DNA from 3 places in the Streptomyces sp. NPDC054842 genome. Region 2 is predicted to be linked to each of the others. Evidence: riboswitches for the same ligand, from Rfam matches in the RefSeq annotation. Region 2 holds a riboswitch; each other region holds the start of a gene.
The links. A riboswitch is a leader RNA that binds a small molecule or an ion and turns the genes downstream of it on or off. The one in region 2 is predicted to bind cyclic di-AMP.
Positions count from the first base shown of each region.

Region 1: it holds a riboswitch for cyclic di-AMP, as region 2 does, so the genes downstream of both, ACWGIS_RS27335 (LysM peptidoglycan-binding domain-containing protein) here and ACWGIS_RS04200 (hypothetical protein) in region 2, are expected to answer to the same signal.
Region 3: it holds a riboswitch for cyclic di-AMP, as region 2 does, so the genes downstream of both, ACWGIS_RS11485 (peptidoglycan DD-metalloendopeptidase family protein) here and ACWGIS_RS04200 (hypothetical protein) in region 2, are expected to answer to the same signal.

Region 1 covers NZ_JBSGZN010000041.1:2,385-5,650, reverse strand. The annotation lists gene ACWGIS_RS27340 (HAD family hydrolase) at 1-465, shown strand, start outside; gene ACWGIS_RS27335 (LysM peptidoglycan-binding domain-containing protein) at 459-1,193, opposite strand; cyclic di-AMP (ydaO/yuaA leader) riboswitch at 1,197-1,356, opposite strand; gene ACWGIS_RS27330 (CocE/NonD family hydrolase) at 1,814-3,266, opposite strand, start outside.
Region 2 covers NZ_JBSGZN010000003.1:238,938-242,203, reverse strand. The annotation lists gene ACWGIS_RS04205 (hypothetical protein) at 1-432, opposite strand, end outside; cyclic di-AMP (ydaO/yuaA leader) riboswitch at 1,821-1,992, shown strand; gene ACWGIS_RS04200 (hypothetical protein) at 2,000-2,260, shown strand; gene ACWGIS_RS04195 (hypothetical protein) at 2,768-3,244, opposite strand.
Region 3 covers NZ_JBSGZN010000011.1:134,137-137,402, forward strand. The annotation lists gene ACWGIS_RS11480 (heavy metal translocating P-type ATPase) at 1-1,101, shown strand, start outside; cyclic di-AMP (ydaO/yuaA leader) riboswitch at 1,482-1,640, shown strand; gene ACWGIS_RS11485 (peptidoglycan DD-metalloendopeptidase family protein) at 1,643-2,518, shown strand; gene ACWGIS_RS11490 (SGNH/GDSL hydrolase family protein) at 2,825-3,266, shown strand, end outside.

The DNA.
Region 1 (3,266 bases), on a different contig from region 2:
CGGGTGCGGCGCCGTGACGACCTGTGGACGCGGCCCATCAGCAAGGTGCTGCTCCGCCACCCCACCTTGTCCGACGACGAGTTGGCGTCGGTGGCGCGGATGACGGTCGGTTCGCTGGCGACCGTCACCATGTCGGGTCCCGGCACCGTCGAACTCCAGCCATACGGCGTGACCAAGGCGACGGGCCTCGCGCTGGCCGCCGGTCACCTCGGCCTGTCGCCGGCGGACACGATCGCGTTCGGGGACATGCCCAACGACATCCCGATGTTCGACTGGGCCGCCCACGGCGTCGCCATGGCCAACGCCCATCCCGAACTCCGGGCGGTGGCTGACGAGATCACCCTCTCGAACGAGGAGGACGGCATCGCGGTCGTCCTGGAACGGCTGTTCCCCGGCCCTGGGGACCGGGGAACAGCGGGTCTCGCGGTCCGGGGGGCCGCCGCCGCCCCGGGCCCGGCTCAGTAGGCGCCGAAGACGTTGTCGATCGAGCCGTACTTGTCGGCGGCGTAGTTGCAGGCCGCGGTGATGTTCGCGACCGGGTCGTACGGGTCCATCGACGTGCCGTCCACGTGGTACGCGGCGAAGGTCGGGTCGATCACCTGGAGCAGGCCCTTGGAGGGCGTGCCGGCCACGGCGTTGGAGTCCCAGTTGTTGATGGCCTGGGGGTTGCCCGAGGACTCCCGGATGATGTTGCGGTGGATGCCGTCGTAGGAGCCCGGTATGCCCTTCTGGGCCATGATGTCGAGGGCTTCCCTGATCCAGCCGTCCAGGTCGTTCGTGTACGTCTTCGCGGTCGCGGGCGCGGCGGCCGTCTTCGTCGTCGCGGCGGCCGTCGTGGCCGCCCCCTTCAGGGTCTTCGTGCCCACGGTCAGCTTCAGGCCCGGCCGGATCAGCGACGGGTCGCTGCCGATGACGGCGCGGTTGGCGTCGTACAGCTTCTTCCAGTCGCCGGTCTTGGCGTGGTCACGGGCGATCTTGGACAGGGTGTCGCCCGAGGCCACCTTGTAGGTGACGAGCTGGACCTGCGGGACGGCGGCCGGCACGGACTGCGCGGCCTGGGCCGGCTGTGCCGCCTGGGCGCCGGTGGCGCCGATGAGCGGGAGTACGAGTGCGGCTCCGCCCGTTCCGGCGGCGACGAACCCGCGGGTGAGGGCGTTGTTTCTGGGACGGCGGTGCTTGCCTCGAGCGGCCATGGCGCGTTTCCTCTCCGATGCCTGCGAGGTGAGCTGTCGGGTTCGGGCTGGGAGGTGCCCGGCCGCACATGACGTGCGACTTGACCCCAAGCCGTTCCGGGCGCTGCCGGACCGGCGCTTACGTGGGTCCCCCGCTCCTGCCGTGCGTGGGTGGGTGGGGTCACCGAGCGGCGGCAGGATTAGGCGGGGTCCGCTCGGATCGACGTGAACGTATGCGAGAGCACATGTCCGAAACAAGGCCCGATTTCCCGTGCCACGGCATTTGATCTACCTCTGACCAGGGGGGAAATGGTCCGATTAGACCGGAACGTGAAACTCAACTTGCCTTTAGCAAAGGCGGACTTGCGAGGCTCGATCGGCCGGAAGATCGATTGGGGCGTGACCCATTTCACGCGGCCAAGACATGTCAAAGCATCGGCAACACAGGCAAGTCGGTCATTAACGGGCGGCCGGGAGGCGCCGCCGGTTCACCGCGAGCCTCGGGACGACCCGCGCCACGGGCTCCCGGGGCGACCCGCGTCGCGTGGCCCCGGGGCGGACGGACGGCGAGGGGCGTGGACGCGCGCCGGGCACACCACGCACCCTGATCCGGGCAACGGGGGCGGACCCAGCGGGTGCGCCTAACCCGCCGTGCGCGGGATGCGCCGCTCCCACGTCCGGTGGAAGACCACCTCGTCGCCGTCCGTGCAGATCACCTCGTTCGAAGTGATGAACTCGCCCGCGTCGCAGCTGACTTCGGAGTGGGTCTCCACGCGGGCGTCCCATCCGGTGTCCGGCCGGTGCAGCCGGATCGACCAGTCCGAACGGGTCCGCGCGGACAGCGGATCCCACTCACCGGTCGTGAACGTCTCCAGGGCGTCCTCCGTGACCTCCAGGCCGTCCGGGTACACCCGGGTGTCGCCGTGGCGCGGGTCGACCTCCAGGCGCCAGACACCCGCGGCGACATCGCGCACGACCAGCCGTTCCGGCCGGGGTTCGTCCAGGGTCGCCGGGACGACCGCGCCCAGCGGCTCCGACTCCTCCGGTTCCCCGAAGGTGATGGAGGGGTCCGACTCCCGTACCCGCACCGGCAGTTCGAGGGAGCTGCCCTCCGGGTGCAGGGTGAAGCCGGTGTCCGAGTCCGGCTGCGGCCAGATCCACGGCCAGTACGCCGAGGAGACGGCGAGCCGGATGCGGTGCCCCGGCGGGAAGGCGTGACCGATGGCGCTCAGCTCGAACGTCACGTCCCCGGTCGCGCCCGGTGGCCACTCCACCACCCGGTCCGTGCCCTCCCGGGCGCCGAGGTTCAGGACGCCCCGGGTGACGAGCGCCGACGCCCCGTCCGGGAACACGTCGCAGACCCGCGCGACGACCTGCCCGCGCGGCACGGGCGACGTCAGCCGCAGCCGGACCCTGGGCCGTCCCAGTACCCAGGTCTCCTCCCGCACCTCGAACTCGAAGCAGGCCGACTTCGCGTCCTCGTCCCGCTGGTCCGGCGGCAGGTCCCCGTCGTCCCCGACGGGCAGGAAGCGGCCGGCGTCCAGGCCGGTGTGCAGCGGGGAGCGCACCGGCACCGGCACACCCCGCAGCGCGTACGTCACCGGCGTCACCGTCGGCGCGGGCCAGGCGTCGTCCCCCACCCAGCGGCCGGCCAGCACCGGGTGGACGGTGGCCGGACGGTGCGAGTCGCAGACGTAGGCGCGCAGCAGCGGCTCGGACATCACACCGGCGCCCGGGGCGTCGGCGCCTTCGGAGCCGGGCCGCAGCCAGTGGTCCCACCAGCGCAGAGTCTCCTGGAGGAAGCCGATCGCGGGGCCCGGCGGCAGCCCCCGGTCGGGGTACTGGTGCGACCAGGGCCCGATCAGCCCCCGTACCCGGTCGGCCGGGAGGTGCTCGACCAGCCGCAGCACCGTGTCGCGGTACGGGTCGTGCCAGCCGCCGACCGCCAGCACCGCGGCCCGCACCGAGCCGTAGTCCTCGCGCACGCTGCCGCGCCGCCAGTACGCGTCCCGCGTCTGGTGCGCCAGCCAGGTGTGGACGAACGGGTCCACGGCCTCCAGCCGCCGCACCCACATGTCGCGCCACATCACCTGG
Region 2 (3,266 bases):
CACATGCGCGTTCTCCCGCCAGAGCTCCGCGCGACAGACCCGGTAGGGCTCACCCCGGATGGTCGGTTCCTCTATGAGCCGGTCACGCATCGAGGCCAGGGCATCACACGCGGCCTCGGCCAGTTGAATGATCTCAGCTGAGGCAGTGAGTGACAGACACTGCCTGAGGCGCCAGATACCAGCGCCGTCGAGGGCTTGATGAAGCTCGCCATAGAGCACGTCGCCGGACGGAGGGTCGGGCCGCAGAACGATACTTCGCATGTCGGAGTGTCCGCGGCTCAGCGCCATCAGAAACTCCGAGTACACAGCCCTGCGCGTCTGCACAGCCTCCCGTTGCTGGTCGCGGCGCCAGCGGAGACGCTCGGCGATCAACGCCGCCCCCACGCCAACCACGGCTCCCGCCAGAGTGCTTACTGGTGATATCCAGTCCACTGCAAAATGCTACCCAGGCGCCCAGGGCTCGCTAACGCTACGGGCGTTCTCGGCCCGGGGGGCCAACATCCGCATGGTGGGATCGCCCCTGCTCCCCCCAGACGTCCTCCAGTGGCGGGACGGGCGGGAGAAATTACTGGTCCGTCTCCCCAATTAATGGCCCGGACGATAGCTGAGGCTGCTGAGAGTCCTCGCGGCCGGCTCCTACCAGGGGTGGGCGGCCTCGTGTAAGGGCTTAAACGACATCATGCCTGGGTTCGTACTGATCACTTGGGACACCGCCCGAGGGACGGTCTTGAAATCTGCCAACCGCAGTCCTCGCTGTCCTGCGGGCGGGACAGCGACCGCCATGACCGCGCGCCAGGACACGCTGGTGAACGGGGGAGGCGCCCCTAAAGGGTGCCCACCCCGCCCGAACCCACAGTCGAGTTACTTGCCTTGCGTCTGATAGTGCATCGTCATGATACGTCCGGTCTTTACGACCATTGTTCCCGCCTTGTACAGGCGCAGGATAAGGCACTTGGTGCCATTCTGGTTGATTCCTGGTTCGATGGACAGAATTTCTGCTGTCTTGCCGTTCCACAACTTCAGGTGGTCACCCGCCTTCAACTTCTTCGCCGGCTTGCGTACTGGTGTGCTGATGGTTATCTCCTCCTCTCAATCAACTACCTCCATCATCGCATCCACCACTGACAAACAGGCACGATCCATTCCACTTGTAAACGCAGAAGCGCCAGACTCCGCCAGCGAAACCGAGAACTTGTCGGGGCCAGCGCCGAGGCAAACCACTGATAGCCCGAGCGAGAGCTGCTTGCATTGAGGCCACACGTTTCGAAGGTTCGACCATTAGGCGGCCATGCAAGCTGCGGAGCCTGTGGAACTGAGCGAGGCAACGATGATCGCGATAACTGCAAGCTACATACGCCGCGGATGCCCACGGGTAATCCCGTTGGACCCTCATTTCAGACTTTTCGATGAATGCTCTTCTGACCAGCGGGACTAAACTGGTAGGTAACTTGCGTGGCGCAAGGGCGCGTCTGCCCGCATGCGCGCCCCCAGTGCACGCAACGCGCCACCTTTGCCCCGGAAGCCGTACACGTCTGCCCCACGGTGAAGCGCGTTGAGGGCGGCTAGGGCACCGTCGAGCGAGGTTCTACGCGCATCCACGTGCTGTTACCTACGAAGCCAACTCATGGACCGTCAGCATCCGTTTACACGACCAGAATTAGTATGATTATTGCGTTCAACGAGAGCCGCGTGAGTAAGCCCACAGATAGCGATTTCCGTTGGGATTTTCGCTCGCTTGTGAGTCAAGATCCAGGCTAACGACAAGCCCCCACCTCAGTAACGGTGCGGCCGTCGGGGTGGATGCCGAGTCCTGCCGCTGCCCTGATGCTCTGTCGATCACACATGGAGACGGCAGGAGTGGGGGACCCAGCGTGACGGTCCGCCGGAGCAGCTTTCCGGGTGGGCCTTGGGGTGAAGCCGCAGCAGCGGCCGGGCTACTTCGCCAGCCCGAATCCGACAGGTCATCCTTCACAGGCAGCTGACGAAGGATCAGGTTGCGATGAGTGCGGCGCATGGAAGCACGCATGGTTCAGGTACCGGCAACCCCGGTGCCAGCAACGAGAATGATGGGAAGATCCGAAAGTTCGAAGCCGTGATCATCCTTTTGGTGGGGATGATCGCCGGGATGGGCGCCGGAATCACAGCACGGACGATGGGGCACCTGCCGTACTTCGGGGCCGTCGTCATGGGAGTTGGGGCGGCATTCGCGCTACCCGGATTCCTCATCATGATCATCAAGTACGTCCGCAACCAGTCCTGATCGCTCAGGACAACCGTGGCTCTACCTAGTCCCCCGGCATCCATCAGGAGCGGCTAGGGCAACCACACGGCGATCCCGTGTGAGAGACACAAGCAGACGCGTGGAGAGACTCTGGCACACAAGCCGGAGTCTCTTTTTCATACCTCTGACTCGCGGACTTCCAGTTCAGAGGCGCAGTCTCACTGGTCGAAGTTCGCGCTGGTGAAAGGCCGTGGTGGACGAAGAATGCGCAGGGCGGACCTCGCTGGGTCAGGCCGCCGTGCTGCTCGGTTGTGCGACTTGAGGCGACGGGGGATTCCCCCGTGCGTCCCCCGAACGACGTGACGCAGAACGAAAGGCCTGATCAGGCAGCGTTGGGCGAGCCCTCTGTAAATCTGCCGGCTCAGCCTTCCCAGGTTCGAATCCTGGCGCCGCCACATGAAGGCAGACCCCCTCGGGTCAGGTTGTTCACCTGGCCCCAGGGGGTCTCTTCGTTTTCACGACTGTAGGGCCGCTGCCCGCGCCCGCTTACACGTCGTACTTGCCCGACACCACGGCCAGCGTCCAGTTCACGGCGCCTTTTGTCTGGACGGACAGCTTCTCGGTGACCGAGTCCGTGTACACCTGGCCGATGGTTTCCGGCCCGCCGCAGCGAATCCTGGTGGCGTCCTCCTGCGGGGCATCGCGGTGGGCGATGCTCATCGAGCCTCCGCCGGTGCAGGTCGCGTAGACGGTGTAGACGTCTGTCTCCGGCTTGAAAGCCGGCAGGTCGGCGTCGCCGGTTCCCTGGGTCGTAGGTACGAGAACCTTCGCGCCGGCAGGCAGTTCGAATGCGGACGGCGTCCCGCTCGGGCGGTCGTCAGTCTCGGAACCGCTGCTCGACTCGGTGCTTGATTGAGCACCGTGCGGGGCGGGCTCGGCTCCGTCGCCCTTGCCGGTTCCCGAGCAGCCTGCGGTCAGCAGCAGGACGAGCAGGCCGGCGGGCACTGCGCTGCTACGGCCCATTGGCCACTCTCCTCGGGATACG
Region 3 (3,266 bases), on a different contig from region 2:
ACCGCCGCGTTCACCGCCGCGGTGGCGGTGCTGATCATCGCCTGCCCCTGTGCGCTGGGCCTGGCGACCCCGACCGCGCTCATGGTGGGCACGGGCCGGGGCGCGCAGCTCGGCATTCTCATCAAGGGCCCGGAAGTCCTGGAGAGCACGCGCAAGGTCGACACGATCCTCCTCGACAAGACCGGCACCGTCACCACCGGCAGGATGACCCTCCTCGCCGTCCACACCACCCCCGCGACCAGCGAGACCGAGGTGCTGCGGCTGGCGGGCGCCCTGGAGCACGCCTCGGAGCACCCCGTCGCCCGGGCCGTCGCCGCCGGGGCGGCGGAGCGGGGCGTCACCCTGCCGGTCCCCGAGGACTTCGCCAACGTCGCCGGGCTGGGCGTGCAGGGCGTCGTGGACGGTCACGCCGTCCTCGTCGGCCGCGCGAGGCTGCTCCAGGAGTGGTCCATGAGCCTGCCGGCGGAGCTGGAGCGCGCGAGGACCTCCGCGGAGGCTGCCGGCCGCACCGCGATCGCCGTGGCCTGGGACGGCGAGGCGCGGGCGGTCCTCGAAGTCGCCGACGCCGTCAAGGACACCAGCGCCGAGGCCGTCCGGCGGCTGCGTGCCCTCGGCCTCACCCCGGTCCTGCTCACCGGCGACAACCGGGCCGTCGCCGAGTCCGTCGCGGCCGAGGTCGGCGTCGACGAGGTGATCGCCGAGGTCATGCCGGAGGACAAGGTCGCCGTCGTGGAGCGGCTCCAGGCCGAGGGACGCAGCGTCGCGATGGTCGGCGACGGTGTCAACGACGCCGCCGCGCTCGCCCGGGCCGACCTGGGCCTGGCCATGGGCACCGGCACCGACGCGGCCATCGAGGCCGGCGACCTCACCCTCGTACGCGGCGACCTGCGCGCCGCCGCCGACGCGATCCGGCTGTCCCGCAGGACCCTGGGCACCATCAGGTCGAACCTGTTCTGGGCCTTCGCCTACAACGTGGCCGCCCTGCCGCTCGCCGCGGCGGGACTGCTCAACCCGATGATCGCCGGAGCCGCCATGGCCTTCTCCTCGGTCTTCGTGGTCGGCAACTCCCTGCGGCTGCGCGGCTTCCGGCCCCTCGGCTGACCCCGCGCCCGCGAACCCCGGCCACGGACGGGACGGAGCGGCCACTTGCGACGGATATCCCCTCGTGTCGCAAGTGGCCGTTCTGTCCTATTTATTGCTTTGAGGCCAACTGGCAGTGATTTAGGGCGTGCTGGCGTCCAACCGCGTGAGCAGGGTCATACCGGTGACGGTGCGTCGCCGACGCCGTCCGCCAAATCCCCGGGGCCGACAGGGGATTTCGGCTACGGAAAGATCACCCGTCGACGGACAGTCACCGGCAATAGGGACATGGATCAAGAAATGGGTGTGCACAGGAACCACACAAGCTTGTCCAGGCCCTCTCATGTCGCTTACGTTCACCCTCACTCCGGACGGACGCCCAATCCTGCCGCCGCCCGGAACCCGCACACTCACCCGTCCACGGCAGGAGCGGGGGACCCACAGGTACGACGCCTGTTCCGGTCTCCGGAACGGGCTAGGGGTTAAGCCGCGCGCAACGCGGCCGGGCATCTCCAGCTCGCACCCGACAGCTCACCTCGCAGGCGCCGGAGAGGAAATCACCATGCCCGCGAAGGGTAAGCACCGCCGTCCCAAGTCCCTGCGCATCACCCGCTCGATAGCCGTCGCCGGCACCGGTGGCGCCGCACTCGCGCTGCCCCTGCTGGGAGCCGCCGGCGCCCACGCCGCCACTCCGGCGGCCGCCGCCTCCGCCGCCACGGAGAAGACCGTCGCCGCCGCGCCCGTCGCCGCCCAGAAGGCCGCGGCCAAGACCTACGCGGTCAAGGCCGGCGACTCCCTCGCGAAGATCGCCGACGACCAGGACGTCAGCGGCGGCTGGAAGAAGCTCTACCAGGACAACCGCAAGGCCATCGGCGGCAACCCCGCGCTGATCCACCCGGGTCTGAAGCTGACGCTCGGCGGCAAGGCCGCGTCCGCCCCCGCCAAGCCGTCCACCGCGGCCAAGCCGTCCGGCAAGACCACCCAGACGGCCAGGACGAAGGCCGCCCCGGCCGCCGCGACCAGCAGCTCCGGCTACACCCTGCCGGTCGAGGGCGCGACCGTCGGCACCTCGTACAAGACCGCGGGCAGCATGTGGTCGAGCGGCTACCACACCGGCGTCGACTTCGTCGTCCCGACCGGCACCACCCTCAAGGCCGTCGGACCGGGCACCGTCGTCTCGGCCGGCTGGGGCGGCGCGTACGGCAACCAGGTCGTCATCCGGCAGGCCGACGGCCAGTACTCCCAGTACGCCCACCTGTCCTCGCTGTCGGTCTCGGCCGGGCAGACGGTGACCGGCGGCCAGCAGATCGGCCTGTCCGGCGCGACCGGCAACGTCACCGGACCGCACCTGCACTTCGAGATCCGCACCACGCCGGACTACGGCTCGGACGTGGACCCGCTCGCGTACCTGCGCGCGCACGGCGTCTCCGTCGGCTGACACCCGCACCCGCACGCGGGAGGCCGGACCCCGATCACGGGGGTCCGGCCTCTGTCGTACCGGGCCGGCGGCACGTCGCTCGCAGTGCACGCGTGGACGTCCGGGGAGCACCTACCGAGGACGGCGGACCGCAGGCGTTGAGGCTCGTCAACCGCCCTCGCACACCGCCTTATTCCGGGATTGACCAACACTTGACGAGTGGCTTATCTCACCGCCCGTCAACCCTTTCCTACGGTCGCGTAGCTCACATCAAAAGGTGAATCATGGGCCGATGTGGCAGACGATTCGAAGAGTGACAACAGATCAGTGATCGGGTCGTACGTGGCGGTGGGGGACAGCTTCACCGAGGGCGTCGGCGATCCCGGTCCGGACGGGGCCTTCGTCGGCTGGGCCGACCGGTTCGCCGTACTGCTCGCGGACCGACGGCCCGAGGGCGACTTCGGCTACACCAACCTCGCCGTACGCGGCAAACTGCTCGACCAGATCGTGGCGGACCAGCTTCCGCAGGCCAAGGCGCTGGAACCCGACCTCGTCTCCTTCTGCGCGGGCGGCAACGACATCATCCGGCCCGGCACCGATCCCGACGAGGTCGCCGAGCGCTTCGAACGGGCCGTCGCCGACCTCACCTCGGCCGTCGGCACCGTCATGGTGACCACCGGGTTCGACACCCGCGGCGTGCCCGTGCTCAAGCACCTGCGCGGCAAGATCGCGACGTACAACGGACACGTACGCGCCATCGCCGACCGCT